DNA from 4 places in the Marinobacter salsuginis genome. Region 2 is predicted to be linked to each of the others. Evidence: predicted binding sites of a transcription regulator. Region 2 holds the regulator's gene; each other region holds the start of a gene.
What was found. The regulator FliA, encoded in region 2, starts transcription of late flagellar genes. The targets are predictions, from matches to a motif close to CTAAAGTTTNNNNNNNNNNNGCCGNTAA.

Region 1 (4,214 bases), on a different contig from region 2:
GCTGTGGCTGATTGCTCTTCGGATGCAGTCGCAATCTGCTCCGCCATACCGGACATCCGGGTAACCTCGTCCACTGCCTCGCGAAGTTGCAATACAACGGCTCCTGCCCGCTCGGAAATACCGCTGGCCTGGACGCTGCAGCGGGTAACCACCTGTGAAGCACGCTCCGACGAATTCACCAGAGTTTCGATGGAACTACTGATCTCCTCGGTCGCCTTCTGGCTATTCTGGGCCAGGCTGCGCACCTCATCCGCAACCACCGCGAAGCCCCGGCCCTGTTCACCGGCCCGGGCCGCTTCAATAGCGGCATTCAGAGCCAACAAATTGGTCTGGTCGGCGATGGACTTTATCGAATCCAGAACCCTGGTGATGGATTCCATATTCTTTCGCAAGTCCTCTATGCCGGCCTCAGCTTCCTCCAGTTCCCTGGCCATAGCACGGGTGTCCTCAGCGGAGGATTCCACCTCGGCTGCGCTGCGGCTGACCGCCTCATGAGTGCGCTTGGCGCTGGCTGCCGATTCCGCGGTGTTCTGGGACACTTCGTTGATGGCGGAGGACATTTCCTCAATGGCCGACGCCACCTGCTCAGTCTGCTCTGCCTGCTGATTCACACTCTCCAGAGTATGTGAGGAAGTACCCGACAATTGTTCAGATGCACTGGCCTGGCGCTGGGAAGCCTCCTCGACCCTGAAGATCACTTCTTTCAGGTCCGACACCATTTTGAGCATGGAGCCGTAAACACCCGTTGCCCTGTCACTTTCGGACGAATCGATGACCAGATTACCCGCAGCCACCTGCTCCGCCAGTGCCTGCAATTCGGCCGGGTCTCTGCCGAGGGGTTTCATGATCCGCACTGCGGTCCAGACCGCCACGGCCACTACAGCCAGGATCACAATAGCAATGGCTATCGCGGCCAGCGTCCACATTTCACGCACGGGCGCCAAGGCCTCGTCTTCGCTGATCTCCGCCACCAGCGCCCAGTTCAACCCGCCTACAGCAACTGGCCTGTGGGCGGAAAACACTGGTTCGCCCCGGTAGGACGTAACCACGCCTTCACCGGAATTCCCAGCCAGAGCTTCATCCACCGATGTCGAACTTATGCGCCCATTCTCCGGGTCGGCAAAGGAAGCGACAACGCTGCGGTTTTCCGGATCCAGGTATGAGTCTGACCGCATCAGGTTATCCGGGCCCACCAGATAGGCATCCCCGGTTTCGCCCATGCCATCTCGCTCCATCATGATGTTGTTCAGGCTGTCGATGGGGAACTGGAAGGCCAGCACGGCCAGCCGCTCATCCTTTTCGGAATATATGGGGGTTGCCACAAATCCGGCGGGCGCACCGTAGGACGGTACATACCGAGTAAAATCAACAAAAGTCGGAGCAGTATCCTGTCCGTCAGACAGCGCCTGACGATAAGCTGCCGCAAGGCCGGAATCCGCGTAGGGACCGTCTTTCAGGGAGGTAGCAAAATCAACCTCTTTGGCTACGGAATAGATAACATGGCCTGTATCGGCATCAATGAGATAAATATCGTAGTAGCCGAACGCCTCCTGAAACTCCTTGAACGAGGTGTGCCACTGTTTGTGAAGGGTGTTATAAAACTGCGCGATATGGACGTCGGCCGATACCAATTCGTCTTTCTGCCCCACAGGATTCGGGTTGTCCACGATGTAACCCATCTGCAGAGCCAGGCTGTTTTTGCTGAGGGATGCAACGAAATCCGAGGCTGAACGTCCCTTAGCACCACCATTTTGCTGTAAGGGTGGCAAGAAATTCTGCTGATAATAAGCCTCGACGTTTTCTCGTAAGGTCGACTGCTCCTCTTGTACCAGTTTTTCGTAATTCTGAAATGCCAAACCAAACCCCTGGGCCGCCGTTCGGGTCCCGCGATTATTGGCCATGGCTTTCAGCTGCCGGGCAATAGTGCTGAGATAATCTTCAACACTATGCTGCTTGTTGGTAGCCGCAATAGAGAGTTGTTGCAACGCCTGTTCCGTCAGGCTCTGTCGGGCAATTTCGGCGTTAAAAAACGAGATGGCAATGACGGGAAGCAGGCCAACCAGCAGCAAGGTCAGCAAAAGACGTTTCTTGAGAGTCATCAATAGCCCTTCTTTTATATTGTTCTTATGTTAACCATCGGCTATCGGCAGGTTTTCTTTAGCCCAGAACAACTCAAAAAAGAGGCGAATCTTATTTAACCAATTGAAATGGGAGGGGAAGTAACTCCCCTCCCACTCGATTCAGGCGCTACCACGTTACCAGTAGATGCCCCGCATGATGGCGGCGAAAGCCACCTGCTCTGTGGACACCTTCGGCTTCTCGCCGGATCGACTGCCGGCGGCGGCAGGTGAATCCGGGAACATCCGGTAACCGGTGTTCATGACAATCTCGCCCATCTTGGGTGCCAGGGCATGCAGCACCTGGGCAAAAATCCCGAGACGAGTCGCGATGCGTTTCGGTCGATAAACAATCGCGTCAGCGACCATGCCTGCGGCCTCGTCCGGCGTAAGGGTAGGCACAGAATCGTAGATCTTGGTCGGCGCAATCATCGGGGTCTTCACCAACGGCATGTTGATGGTGGTGAAGGTCACGTTGCGATCTGACCACTCCGCAGCAGCGCAACGGCTGAATGCATCCAGGGCAGACTTGGACGCCACGTAGGCCGAGAATCGGGGCGCGTTGGTCAACACCCCGATAGACGAGATGTTCACTACGTGCCCTCGGCGGTTCTCCAGCATCTTCGGCGCAAAGCCCATGATCAGGCGCACGGAACCGAAGTAGTTCAGCTGCATGGTGCGCTCGAAATCGTGGAATCGATCGAACGACAGGTCCAGTGACCGGCGAATGGAACGCCCGGCATTGTTGACCAGCACATCCACGTGGCCGTGGTTATCCAGAACGGTCTTCACAAACTCATCGCACGCGTCCATGTCGGAGAAATCGCACGGATAGGCGTGCACGCTCGCTCCGCGAGACTCCAGCTCCGCGGTCACTTCCTTCAGACGCTCCAGTTTCCGGGCGCCGATCACCAGGATGGCGCCAGCGTCTGCCAGTTTTTGCGCCGTGGCCAGACCGATACCGGACGTTGCACCTGTCACTACGCACACGCGACCTTCAACCGTGCCCTTGAGCGTGCGGTCCTTGAACAGGTCCGGGTCCAGATTGCGCTCCCAGTAGTCCCAGATCACCGGCGCGTAGTCCGGCAGCCGGGGCACTTCAATACCGGTGCCTTTCAAAACGCGCTCGGTTTCACGGGCGTCGAACCGGGTCGGGTAATTGATGAATGACATCACGGAGGGCGGAATGCCCATGTCGTCGAGGATTGCCGAGGTCAGCCGCTTCACGGGCGGAAGATTCTTCAGACTCTGGCGAATGAACGGCGGAATAAAGCCGAACATTCTGGAATCAATCCGCATCCCCATCTTGGGTGCGTGCCCCGCCTCACTAAAGATATTGAGGATTTCGCCAACCTTGTACGGATCACTGTCCACCAGGTGGAAGCACTTGCCGTCTTCACCCTCAAGGTGGGCAATGTGGTCCATGGCGTTAACTACGAAATCCACCGGCACAATGTTCAGACGCCCGCCTTCGACACCAATGGTCGGCACCCACTGGGGTAGCGCATGGCGAATTTTCTGAATCATCTTGAAGAAGTAGTAGGGGCCATCCACCTTGTCCATTTCGCCGGTGGAAGAATGACCAATTACCATGCCCGGGCGGTAAATGCGGAAGGGAACCTTACATTCCTCCCGAACCACCTTTTCAGATTCGTGCTTGGTGCGCAGGTAAGGATGGTCCAGCTTCTCGGCTTCCTCGAACATGTCTTCGCGGAAAATCCCCTTGAACAGACCGGCAGCCGCGATGGAAGACACGTGATGGAAGTGTTTGGCGCCCATTGCCTCGGCAGCACTCACCGAAGCCCGAGTGCCCTCGATGTTGGTCGCCTGCTGAGCTTCTTCGTCTGCCCCCATGTCGTACACGGCGGCGAGGTGAAAGAAGTGGTCGATTTTCCCTTTCAGGGCTTTCAGTGTCTTGGCGTCAATACCCAGATTTTTGCTGGTCAGGTCGCCTATGACAGCCTTCACCTGGGTTTCATCCGCACCCCACCGCTCGCGCAATTTGTCCAACTTGTCCTGGGATTGTTCACGCACCAGAACGTGGACAGTACCCCCACGTGCCAGAAGCTTCTCCACGAGGAAACGGCCAATAAATCC
Region 2 (4,214 bases):
TGAATGTGCCGGTTCGGGTGGTGGATGAGACTCACAGCCTGGACGATATTCTGGACGAGCTGTCAGACCGTCACCTGGTTCTGATTGATACTGCCGGGCTGACAAGTTCGGATAAAGGTTATCAGGAACAGCTGGCCGAACTGGCTCGCAGCCATCACAATGTCAAAACGCATCTGGTCGTCTCGGCAACCAGTCAGCCGCGCATCATGAAATCCGTCTGGCATTGCTATAAGATGGCAAATCTTGCGGGCTGTGTGATGACCAAGATCGATGAGGCCCTCACATTGGGTGAGTCCCTCGGTTTTGTCATGGAAACCGGTCTGCCGGTAGCCTACTACACAGACGGGCAGAAGATTCCTGAAGATCTGCACCACGCAGAAGCTGTTCCGCTGGTGCGGCTGGCCGTGGATCGGCTTAAAACACTCCAGCAACAGCAGGCGGTCGCAGAGGGCCTGAAAGAGCACGCCTGAGACCGGACAGATTGACAGCAGGCGTCGGAAACGCACCGGCGAAACGTGGCAAGAGACAAAAAACAGTATGAGCAGAGCACATCCGGTACAGGTGATTGCAGTTTCCGGCGGTAAAGGTGGAGTCGGCAAGAGTAACGTGTCGGTCAACCTCGGAATTGCCCTGGCGCAGAAAGGCCGGAGAGTGGTGCTGCTCGACGCCGATCTTGGGCTCGCCAACATCGACGTATTGCTGGGCATCACCGCCAACCGTAACCTTCAGGATGTTCTGGCAGGCGACTGTGACCTCAAGGACGTTCTGGTAAATGGTCCCGGCGGCATAAAGATCGTTCCTGCCTCCTCAGGTACCCAGCGGATGACCCAGCTCAGTCCCATGGAGCATGCCGGGCTCATTAATGCGTTCAGCGAGCTGGGGGATCAGATCGATGTACTGATCGTCGACACCGCCGCCGGTATCTCCGAATCGGTGGTCAGCTTTCTCAGGGCGTCCCAGGAATTACTGTTGGTGGTGTGTGACGAACCCACGTCCATCACCGATGCCTACGCCCTGATCAAGCTGATGAACCGGGATTATGGAACCAATCGTTTCCGCATTCTTGCCAACCAGGTGCGGAATGAGCAGGAAGGCCGGCATCTGTTCGAAAAACTGACTCGGGTCACCGAGCGCTTCCTCGATGTGGCACTACAATATGTCGGTATAGTCCCCTACGATGAGGCAGTGAAGAAAGCAGTCCAGAGACAGAGGGCAGTGCTGGATGCCTATCCCAGAGCGAAAGCCTCCCTGGCCATCAAGTCTCTGGCCGACAAGGTAGACAGCTGGCCGTTGCCGTCCTCACCCCGTGGACATCTGGAATTCTTTGTGGAGCGGCTCGTCGAAGTCTGAATCGGATCCAGTCAAACAAGAAACCGGATACATGACATTGGCGAAAAACCTCGGAATTTATAACCAGTCAGGTGCGCAGAAGGCATCTCAGCTTGTTGAGCAACACGCGCCGCTGGTCAAGAAAATCGCCCTCCATTTGATGGCCCGCCTGCCGGCTTCCGTTCAGCTTGAAGATCTTATGCAGGCCGGCATGATTGGCCTGCTTGAGGCTGCCCAGCGATACAGTTCCACCAAAGGAGCCACCTTCGAGACCTACGCCGGTATCCGGATTCGTGGGGCGATGGTCGATGAAATCCGCAAGGGCGACTGGGTTCCCCGCTCCGTGCATCGAAACGCCCGTCGCATTTCCCGGGCCATCAAGGCTGTGGAAGACCGGCTTGGCCGGGAAGCCCAGGATCAGGAAGTGGCCGAGGAGCTGGGTATGGAGCTGGCGGAGTATCATTCCTATCTTTCCGATTCCAACAGTGGCCGACTTTTTAGCCTCGATGAGCTCAATGAATCCGGAGAGCTGCCGATAGAACAGACAGAGACGCAGGATAACCCTCTGGAGGGGTTGTCCTCCGATGCCTTCCGGCGGAGCCTGGCTGAGGCCATTGAAGACCTGCCGGAGCGGGAAAAACTGGTTCTGAGCCTTTATTACCAGGAAGAGCTGAACCTCAAGGAAATAGGCGCCGTGCTGGGCGTCAGCGAGAGCAGGGTCAGCCAGATTCACAGCCAGGCTGCCTTGCGCCTTCGGGGGCGGTTGTCGGATTGGCGCCAGGAACCGGACAGCTGATTGCGTTCAGTCTGTGTCTGCGAAGGTGCAGTCTGTAGTTTTTGGTAACCGATGCTTTACAACGGAAGCAAAGGTCTGACAATAAGCGGTTTAAACAGCGGCCTGCTAGACTTTGAACGCGAAGGTCAAACGAATTCCGGGTGTTACTAACTGGAGGTCCCATTGGACAAAAACATGAAAATCCTCATTGTGGATGATTTCTCCACAATGCGACGGATCATCAAAAACCTGCTGCGTGATCTGGGCTTCACCAACACCGATGAAGCAGACGATGGCAACACAGCCTTGCCGATGCTGAAGAGCGGCAAATACGACTTTCTGGTCACCGACTGGAACATGCCGGGCATGTCCGGGTTCGATCTTCTGAAGGCTGTCCGGGCTGACGAGAATCTGAAAACCCTGCCGGTATTGATGGTAACGGCTGAGGCGAAGCGCGACCAGATTGTTGCCGCGGCTCAGGCGGGTGTGAACGGCTACGTTGTCAAACCGTTCACTGCCGCTGTGCTCAAGGAAAAGATTGAGAAAATCTTTGAAAGAATCCAGTAACCAGAGGTCGGATGGCTCTCATGAGCGATAGCAAAAAGAACCATCGGGGCCTTGAGCCGGAGGTGACCGAAAAGCTCCAGCGGCAGGCAGCAGAGCTGGCAGAGAGTGTTGATGCCGGTGATTATGCCAAAGCCATGACCCTGATCAATGAACTCAGCGAGGTCAGGGATCAAAGTCTGTACCGCGAGGTAGGGCGATTGACCCGGAGCCTGCACGAAGCCATCCGGAACTTCCAGATTGACCCCCGGAACGCGGAACAGCAAGAAGCGCTGTCGAAGATGACAGACGCCTCCGATCGCCTCGAATACGTTGTGCAGATGACCGGCGAAGCGGCCAACCGCACCATGGATCTGGTTGAGGAAACCATGCCGGTGGCCAACGCGTTTCGGGAAGAGGCGGCCTCCTTGCGGGACGAATGGCAACGTCTGCGTCGTCGGGAGATGCAGCCGGCGGAGTTCCGGGAACTGTACGGCCGGATTGATCGCTTTTTTGTCAGTACGGCCAGCGACGCTGACACCATGTACAACAATCTTTCGGAAATTCTGCTTGCTCAGGATTATCAGGATTTGACGGGCCAGGTTATCCAGAAGGTCACCGCCCTGGTAAAAGAGGTTGAGGAGCAGATGCTCAGCCTGGTGGTGATGGCCAGCCATGTGGATCAGCTCACCGGCACCGTGCACCAGATTGAAGAGAAGGAAGAATCTGCAGAGAAGGGCGTCGGGCCCCAGATCAAGGCCGATGAGCGTGAAGATGTAGTTTCGGGACAGGATGACGTTGACGACCTGTTGTCCAGTCTCGGTTTCTGAACAAAGAGGGTAACGCATGGCGTTTGATGCTGATGAAGAGATTTTGCAGGACTTCCTGGTAGAAGCCGGTGAAATTCTCGAAAAGCTGTCAGAGCAGTTGGTAGATCTTGAGCAACATCCTGACGACAGTGATCTGCTCAACGCCATTTTCCGTGGCTTTCACACCGTTAAAGGCGGCGCGGGCTTCCTTCAGCTTGAAGCGCTGGTAAATTGCTGCCACTCCGCCGAGAACGTTTTCGATACCCTGCGCAATCACAAGCGTAAGGTGGACTCCGAACTGATGGACGTGGTTCTGGAGGCCCTGGATAACGTTAATGCCATGTTTGAAGAGGTTCGCAATCACGAGGAACCAACACCGGCTCCGGACGAACTGATTGCCCGCCTCGATGCCCTGGCCCTGCCAGAAGGTGAGGGAGCGCCTGTCGCCGACCCTCAGCCAGAACACGAAGAGAGTGAACCGGCGGAGGATGGTGGCGACATCACCGACGACGAATTCGAACAGCTTCTGGATGCCTTGCAGGACGAAAAGAGCGAAGACCAGGCACCGGCTTCAGACTCCGGAGCGTCTTCCGGTGACTGGGAGGGTTCCGGCGACGACGAGATAACCGACGACGAGTTCGAGGCGCTGCTCGACCAGCTGCATGGAAAAGGGCAGTTTGCCGGCGCACCTGCGGGCGAGGACGATGCTGTCAGCAAAGAAGAAAAGCCGGCGGCAAAGGCAGAAGGCGGTGGCAGCG
Region 3 (4,214 bases), on a different contig from region 2:
GGAAGATCAGCATGCTCGATGATGGCCTCATCTTTGATCGGGCACTGGAGTCGATCATCGACAACCTGCGCAGCAGCCGCAAGGACTGATTCGTAGCAACCGTGGCAAGTTTGTGATTCAATCGGAGAGTGTAATCCTCTGATACATCTGGAATTACTTTGCCCGATACAGACGTTTTTGCCGAACGCCATACTGATTCCGGTACCGATGCAAGATTGCTTCGTGAAACCGGACTGATTCCCTTCGCCCGCTGGTGTCCCTCGCCAAATTTCGGGCCCCGTCCGGACGGGGTACCCATCTCCCTGTTGGTCGTCCACAACATCAGCCTGCCTCCCGGGCAGTTTGGCGGTCCTGAAATAGAGGACTTCTTCTGCAACCGGCTTGATCACTCCGCGCACCCATATTTCCAGACCATCGAGGGCGTTCAGGTATCCGCCCATCTGTTGATTCGTCGGGATGGTGTTCTGGTTCAGTTTGTCAGTCTGCTTGAGCGCGCCTGGCATGCTGGCCGTTCGTGTTTCGAAGGTCAGGACGAGTGCAATGATTTCTCCATCGGCATAGAACTGGAGGGGACTGACGACATTCCTTACACCCCTGAACAGTATCGTAGGTTGGCAGAGGTGGCGGACCTGATTATGGCTGCCTGGCCGGCCATCACTGATGACCGTATCACCGGCCACTGCGACATTGCGCCGGGCAGGAAAACTGATCCGGGGCCGGCCTTCGACTGGCAGTACTTCCGGGCGGGGCTGCACGCAGCCAGAGGTTCGGGGAGGAACGTCTGAATGGTGTTTGTTGTGTTTCTGCTGGCTTACATGGTTCGCAGGCGTCTGGATTCCCTTGATCTGCTCTCCGGTGACGAGGTCTGGCGTCGCTGGTTCAGGCATGGCAGCCGGGTCAGGGCAGGCCGTGAGTCCGGGATAGGTATCGGGCTGGCACTGGTTTTATTACCGGCCTTTCTGCTCGGGCTTGCGCAATATCTCCTGGTCGCCTCCGGCTGGAGAATGGCTGCTTACCCACTGGAATTCCTGGTTCTGGTCGTTCTCATGGGAACGCCTGGCTGGCGACAGATCCTCCGGGCCTACGCAGAGGCATGGCAGCGGGGGGACATGCAGTCAGCCTGGCATCATGTGAAAGATCTTTTGCCGGCTGATGAACGGGGAGCAGCGGTGTCTCCCGAGGCCATGCACCTCTCGCTGTCGAAGGCACTTATGGTGTCGGTGTTCCAGCGCTTCTTTCTGGTGGCTTTCTGGTACGTGGTTGGTGGTATCGGCGTTGCCCTTCTCGCCCGCGGTCTGGTTGCTCTTGCCGATCAGTGGCCCCAGGCTCCGGCAAGGCCGCGCTTTTCCGGGTTGGCGAACCTCGCCGGCTGGATCCCTGCCAGGCTTCTTTCCCTGACCTTCGGAATTGCCGGAGACCTGGCCGGCTGGCTGCGGGAAACCCGCCGCACGCTGACCGGTGTGACCAAAAAAGCCGGGGAGGTGCTCATGATTTCGGCCAACGGGTCGTTAACCGGGTATGCGCTGGATCCAGCCCGCTTTTCCCGGGTTCATCCGGATGAGTGGACAGCGTTCGGAGGACGTAGCCTGAGAGCAGTAAGGGATTTGTTGAACAGAAGCATGCTGGTCTGGATATGCACGCTCGCTCTGCTGGTCATTTCCGGGGTTGTCTGAGCCGGATTTTATAAAACATTACAGTTTAACAAGAAAGAATGCTTAAGTTTTTAAGACTTTAGGCGACAATATAAGAAAAGAACATGAGTTCAGTTGTTTTTTGCCAGCACGAGGGTCCCTGTGAAGCAACTCATTAATCCCGCCATTGCACTGATGAACCGGCTGCCGATGGTTTACAAGTTCAGTCTCATCAGCATTCTGTTCCTGTTACCGATCGGTGGGCTGTCCTGGCTCGCCATTTCCGAGCTGAACCGTTCCGTCCAGACCATGACCCGAGGTGTCGAGGGGCTTGAGCAGCTTCAGCAGGTTGACCGGCTGGTGGACGCCGCGATGGATTATCGCGATTATCGCTCACCCGCGATCATCAAGGACGAGAGCGCTATTATGGCGGTGTCGGAAGAGGCTGCCAGTGAGATCGATAATACGCTGGCGGCCCTGACTGCCGAGGAGCGTTCTTTCGATACATCTGGCTCCTGGGCCGAGCAGGTCAACGACCTTCGGCAGGAGTGGGAGGCTCTGCGGTCTGAAGACAACTATCAGGGTAACTTCGATCCGCAGTTCAAGTATTACCAGGAATTTGTCCAGAAGGCTCAGGCCCTGCTTTCGGCCACCATTGAAATCTCGGGCCTGGGGCAGGGGGCGTCCCGGGAAAATCAGTTGATTCTGGGACTTGTCCGCGACTCACTGCCGGCAGCCCGCACCGTGATTGGCCAGGCAAAATCCTACGGTATCTATGCCCTGGTCGAGGGACAGGTAGGCTATGCGCTGAGCGAAACGCTGAACGAAATCTATGACCAGTTGACCAATCGCAGTTCACTGCTCTCACCAGCGTTGGCCCTGGCCTCTGAGGCATCGCCGGCTTTGGCTGAGCGGGCGGGTAATGCCATCCAGCGGGTTGATGAGAGCCTGATGGTGGTTCGGGATCAACTGGATGTGAACGTGATTACGCCGATGCGCCTGGAAATGCCCTGGACTGAATACAACGACCTGATGTCCGGGCAACTGGCTCACTATAATCAGGTCAAGGCGGCGGCTTTCAACGTGGTCGACGAGAATCTGCAGGCGCGGCTGAACAGTGAGGTCAATCAGCGCCGGCTGATCGTCATCGCCCTGGTTGTTGTTCTTCTGGTGGTGGTCTATCTCTATATCGGCTTCTTCATGTCTGTACGCACCGCCATTAACCGGTTCAGCGAAGCGGCTCGCAGCGTCGCTGCCGGCGATATGACCACCCACATCATGCTGCGCAATCGCGACGAACTGGGTGAGCTGACCACGGAATTCAATAACATGACGGACCGGATTGCCGAGCTTATCCGTTCCGTCAGCCGGACTACGGCGGATGTGGACCAGCAGGCAACCCGGGTCAATGATACTGCGGCGGCCAACAGCGAAGCCGTGGCACGGCAGATGGAAGAAAGCGGCCAGATCAACGAAGCCATGAACCAGATGGTCGAGGCGGTTCACGAAGTTACCGAAAGCGCTCACCGGGTGGCAGACAGCGCCAGCAACGCCGAGCAGGACACCGAGACCGGTCGTGGTGTCGTTGCTGATACCGTAGAAACCATCAACAAGCTGGCAGGCGAGATATCCGGCGCCGTGGAAGTGATTAACCGGGTCAGCAAGGACAGCGACAACATCAGCCAGGTGCTGATAGAGATCAAGGCGATTGCCGAACAGACCAACCTGTTGGCCCTGAATGCTGCGATTGAGGCCGCGAGGGCAGGTGAGCAGGGTCGTGGGTTTGCGGTAGTTGCCGATGAGGTCCGCTCACTCTCTCAGCGTACCCATAAATCCACCGAAGAGATCGAAGGCATGATTTCCCGGCTTCAGAGCGGCGTGAAAGACGCGGTTTCGGCCATGACCAACAGCCGGGACGTTACCGAGACAACGGTGCAGAAGTCTGGTGAAGTGACGGAAGCTCTGGACAGGATCGCCAAAGGCATCTCGGTGATCGTGGATATGAGCCACCAGATTGCACAGGCGGCAGAAGAGCAGTCTGCCGTTGCGAAAAACGTGAATGCCAGTGTCGAGCAGATTGGCGAACTGGGCCATAAAACGGCCGCCAATGCCGAGGAGACACTGGGATCCTCGAGGGAAATGTCGCAACTGACGGCCTCACTTCAGCGTCTGGTGGAGGCCTTTAAAGTCTGACTGGCGCCAGAACTGGAGCGAGACAACTAAAAATCCGGCCCTAGAGGCCGGATTTTTTTTGTTCCCAGAGAATTTCCTCACCGCCCTCGCGCCGGGCTAATACGCGGGCAATGACGAATAACAGATCGGAGAGACGATTCAGGTAGTGCCGGGAAGCGGTGTTGATCGAATCCTCGTGGCCGAGGGCGACGACAACCCGCTCTGCACGGCGACAGACCGCACGGGCAAGGTGGCATTGGGCTGCAGCGGGGCTACCGCCTGGCAATACAAAGTTCTTCAGTGGTGGCAGACCCTCGTTGTGCTGGTCCAACGTGCCCTCCAACCACTCAATGTGTTCGTCGCCGATCACACGGCTGCCGGGAATGGCAAATTCGCCGCCAAGGTCGAACA
Region 4 (4,214 bases), on a different contig from region 2:
CGCTGGAAGCATCCACAGCGGGGCTGGCTGTCACCGATCGAGTTTCTCGACGTAGCGCGCAGTGCCGGGCTGATGTACGAACTCGGCGCCTGTGTACTCAAGAACGTCTGCGCCCACTGGCGTCAGGCGAAAGACCAGAACACTCCCTTACCCACCATATCCGTCAATCTCTCCGCCGAGCAGGTGCTGGTGCCGGAATTACCGGAGTTGGTGAGGGAAATCTGCAAGAACCAGGATATGCCAGTCAGTGCCCTTCAGTTTGAAGTGACCGAGGATTCGATCCAGGGCGATTTCAGTGGGATAGGTCGGATTCTGGAGCAGCTGGTCGAAGCAGGCGCGGAGCTTGCCATAGATGATTTCGGCACCGGTTATTCATCGCTGTCGCGGCTAAAAACCCTGCCCTTCTCCCGCATCAAAATCGACCGATCGTTTATCAACAACCTCCCTGATGACGACAACGATTGCGCAATCACCCTGTCGATCATCGGGTTGGCCAGGGGACTCGGGCTTTCGGTGGTCGCCGAAGGGGTAGAAAGCGAAGCCCATGAAGCCTGGTTGTTCGAGAAAGGCTGCGACTACCTCCAGGGCTACCGTTACAGCAAACCGCTTCCCTATTCCGACTTCATCAGCCGTTATTGTTCCAGGTGATTGTGCACATCAAACCCGGGAAATATTGATAACACCTCAAGGAAGCTCGCCTCAGGCGCGGCACTGATCGTCAGGGGTTCACCCGAAACAGGATGGCGAAAGGCCATCATTGTCGCCGCCAGCATCAGACGCCCCTCACCGAAACGCTCGGCAAAATAACGGTTGTGTCGGCCCCGGCCGTGATTTGCATCGCCAATCATCGGGTGGTTGATATGCTTCATGTGCCTTCGCAACTGATGCTTGCGGCCTGTTTTTGGGCACAGTTCTACCACCGCGTAACGACTGGTCGGGTATTTCTCGATTTCCACCGGTATCTCGGTAGTCGCCAGGGTGCGGTAATGGGTAAGCGCATTGCGCACCGGGTGTTCGATCCCTTTCAGCCGCCGATCTTCTGGCTCTTCCCTCAGGGGATAATCAATCTCCCCTTGTTCCGGCGGCCAGCCACGCACCATGGCCAGATAGGTTTTCGCCACATCCCCGGCCATCATTGCCAAACCCAGCGTGCGAGCGGTGTCGCTGTCCCTGGCAAACGCCAGGATGCCCGAGGTGGGCCGGTCCAGTCGATGTACCGGGTAGACATGCTCGCCATCATTGAGCGCCCTGGCATATTGCAGGGCAAACTCGGTTTCGTGTCTGTCGATGGGGCTTCGATGCACCAGCAAGCCAGCTGGCTTGTGGACAATCAGAAGATACTCATCCCGATAAAGAACACTCAGCGGATTCGCCATCAGAAACCTGTCATAAAAAGTTCATAAACAAATTGATATAAAGTCTCATGGTTTTAGTTGCGATGCCGACATATCAATAAACATATACTAGAAACTGCCACGACAAATGATCTGTCACCTACATCCTGATCGGTAAGTATCAATGAACTGGTATTCCAAGAGCATTCTCAACCGGGTCCTTCTTGTCGTCCTTACGGCAAACCTGATTGTCGCCGCCGTGGCGGTGATTTACCTGAATTTCTCCCTGAAAGTCAAAGACGACTTCAACGAACTCGTGGGCACCAGGATGGTCAATGCTCTGGAAGCCCAGGACGTGCTTTCAGAGTTCAAGACCCAGGTCCAGGAATGGAAAAACGTCCTGATCCGCGGGTCAGACCCTGATCAACTGGATAAATACTGGGGCCGATTCCAGGAGCGCGAGGCGTCTATCCAGAGCCAGCTTGATGAGCTTATTCCCCGCATCCAGGAGCCCGAAGCAAAAGCTCTGATGTCTGATTTCAAACGGGCACACCAGACGATGGGAAGAGCCTACCGTCAGGGGTTTGAAGCATTCACCCGGTCCGGATTCGATCCGAACGCGGGCGATGCGGCGGTACAAGGAATTGACCGGGAACCCGCCAGACTGATCGTCGATGCCGCAGCCGCGGTCCGGGAAGATAGCCTTGTAAGGGCCGATACCCTCAACACCGTAGTTACAGAACGTAGCTGGCTGGTTGCAGGTCTGTTGATCGCCGCGATCGTTCTGGGCACCATCGCCCTGATTCTGATCCTGCTGTCGGGCGTGGTTCGTCCAGCCCAGAAGCTTACGTCACAGATTGCTCGTCTGGGAGACGGTGACCTTTCCGATCCGGTCACCATGCAACGCGCCGACGAATTGGGACAACTGGCCGATGCCGCACGAAGCCTGCACCGTTTCCTCAGCGATACCGGAAATCAGCTGAGCGAGAACGCCAGGCAACTGAACGAGACCGGAGAGTTGATCCGCAAGAACGCCGACAGTGTTGTCAGCCAGTCCGACCTGGCCCACCAGCGCATTGAGCAGATCGCCACGGCCATGAACGAGATGTCGGCGACGGCCGAAGATGTCGCCAGTCACGCGGCTTCAGTGGCTACCGAAGTCAGTCAGACATCTGACGAAACCGCCACTGCCGACTCACAGATAAACACGGCAGTAGACAGTATGCGGCGGCTTACAGACCAGATTCGAAGCTCCGCCGAAACCGTCAATCAGCTCGCCAGCGATGGTAAAAAAGTGGGCGACGTCATGCAGGTCATCCGGGAGATTGCGGACCAGACCAACCTGCTGGCGCTGAACGCCGCCATCGAAGCGGCCCGGGCAGGCGACGCCGGTCGTGGCTTTGCCGTGGTTGCCGATGAGGTGCGCAATCTGGCGGCGAAAACACAGGAAGCGACTGTCGAGATAGACCAGATCATTGGCGCCATCAGTGGCGCTTCAAGAGACGCCACCGAGTTCATGCAGGCGTCAGGCGTTGTGGCTCAGGAAAGCAGCGAGGCGGTGGAAGCCGTGCGCGCCACCCTGGGGGAAATCAACCGGCGGATGGGCAGCATCAATGATGCGACAACCCAGGTAGCCACGGCAGCCGAAGAGCAGACCAGCGTCTGTGAAGACATTAACCGCAATGTCACAGATGTAGCCGAAACGTCAGAAGCCATGCACCAGGCCGCAGAAAACAACCTGCGTACCGTTCCTGAACTTGAGGCCATGGCCACCAAAGCCCGGGAGTTGGCGAACCGGATCAGGCACTAGGCGCTGCGAAACCGGCTGGTCAGCCTTCCGAAAGCCTGGCCAGCCCGGTTGCCCAATACCAGCAATGACGGCGTGAGCAACAGCGTCAGCACCGTTGCAAATGCCAGTCCCCCGGCGATAGCACTGGAAAGCTGGGTCCACCACTGGGTAGAAGGCGCGCCCAGACCGAGGGACGGCGTAATCAAATCCACGTTGACGCCCAGAACCATGGGCATGAGCCCCAGCACGGTGGTGATCGCGGTAAGCAGAACCGGCCGCAGACGCAGGCAACCGGTTTCCAGGGCGGCCTCATAGGCCTCCATGCCGTCCTTGCGCATCTGGTTATAGGTATCGATCAGAATGATGTTGTTGTTTACCACGATACCCGCCAGTGCAATCGTGCCCATTCCCACCATCACAATGCCAAACGACTGGCCCGTGAACAGCAGGCCCAACAGCACGCCCGCCGTCGACAGTACGATCGCCGACAGAATCAGGAAGGTCTGGTACATCGAATTGAACTGTGTCACCAGTATCAACAGCATCAACCCGATAGCCACCAGGAAGGCGGTCGCCAGGAAGTTGGAGGCCTGTTGCTGATCCTCGTTCTCGCCGGCAAACTTCACCGAAACACCCTCGGGTGGTTCTGGCATCTCCGCCTGCAGGGCCCGCAGCAGCTCGTCCACACGACGGCCCGGTGCCAGATCGGATTTGATCGTCACGGTCCGCTGGCCATCCACCCGGACAATACTGTTGGTCTTGTCACCCGCGCGAAGATCCACGAATTCTGAAAGCGGCACCTGGCCCCGTGAGGTATGGATGGTCTGGCGTTGCAGGTGGTCCAGTTCCCGCCAGTTGTTGGGCACGCGCACCACAATATCCACTTCGTCCCGCACGTCTTCCGGGCGATAGGTCGCCAGTTTCAATCCGTTGGTAACCAGGCGCACGGCACTTCCGATACCCAGGACATCGGTGCCAAACCGGGCAGCGGCTTCCCGGTCTACCTGCAGTCGCCACTCGATACCGGGCAGGCTCCGGTCGTCTTCAATATCCACGAAGCCACCGAGTTCGCGCATTCGATCTTTGATTTC

Region 1: a site for FliA is predicted at 2,134-2,161, ahead of GJU83_RS11445 (methyl-accepting chemotaxis protein). Genes of this name have one in related genera too.
Region 3: a site for FliA is predicted at 1,715-1,742, ahead of GJU83_RS16295 (methyl-accepting chemotaxis protein). Genes of this name have one in related genera too.
Region 4: a site for FliA is predicted at 1,421-1,448, ahead of GJU83_RS12180 (methyl-accepting chemotaxis protein). Genes of this name have one in related genera too.

What each region holds. Positions count from the first base shown of each region.
Region 1 covers NZ_BGZH01000002.1:33,969-38,182, forward strand. The annotation lists gene GJU83_RS11445 (methyl-accepting chemotaxis protein) at 1-2,099, opposite strand, end outside; gene GJU83_RS11450 (SDR family oxidoreductase) at 2,256-4,214, opposite strand, start outside.
Region 2 covers NZ_BGZH01000001.1:575,111-579,324, reverse strand. The annotation lists gene flhF (flagellar biosynthesis GTPase FlhF) at 1-470, shown strand, start outside; gene GJU83_RS02635 (MinD/ParA family protein) at 538-1,350, shown strand; gene GJU83_RS02630 (RNA polymerase sigma factor FliA) at 1,382-2,125, shown strand; gene cheY (chemotaxis response regulator CheY) at 2,288-2,671, shown strand; gene GJU83_RS02620 (protein phosphatase CheZ) at 2,692-3,477, shown strand; gene GJU83_RS02615 (chemotaxis protein CheA) at 3,494-4,214, shown strand, end outside.
Region 3 covers NZ_BGZH01000003.1:489,759-493,972, reverse strand. The annotation lists gene GJU83_RS16310 (DUF1631 domain-containing protein) at 1-89, shown strand, start outside; gene ampD (1,6-anhydro-N-acetylmuramyl-L-alanine amidase AmpD) at 216-785, shown strand; gene GJU83_RS16300 (regulatory signaling modulator protein AmpE) at 786-1,673, shown strand; gene GJU83_RS16295 (methyl-accepting chemotaxis protein) at 1,794-3,824, shown strand; gene GJU83_RS16290 (cob(I)yrinic acid a,c-diamide adenosyltransferase) at 3,865-4,214, opposite strand, start outside.
Region 4 covers NZ_BGZH01000002.1:202,383-206,596, forward strand. The annotation lists gene GJU83_RS12170 (putative bifunctional diguanylate cyclase/phosphodiesterase) at 1-648, shown strand, start outside; gene GJU83_RS12175 (pseudouridine synthase) at 633-1,376, opposite strand; gene GJU83_RS12180 (methyl-accepting chemotaxis protein) at 1,519-3,144, shown strand; gene GJU83_RS12185 (efflux RND transporter permease subunit) at 3,141-4,214, opposite strand, start outside.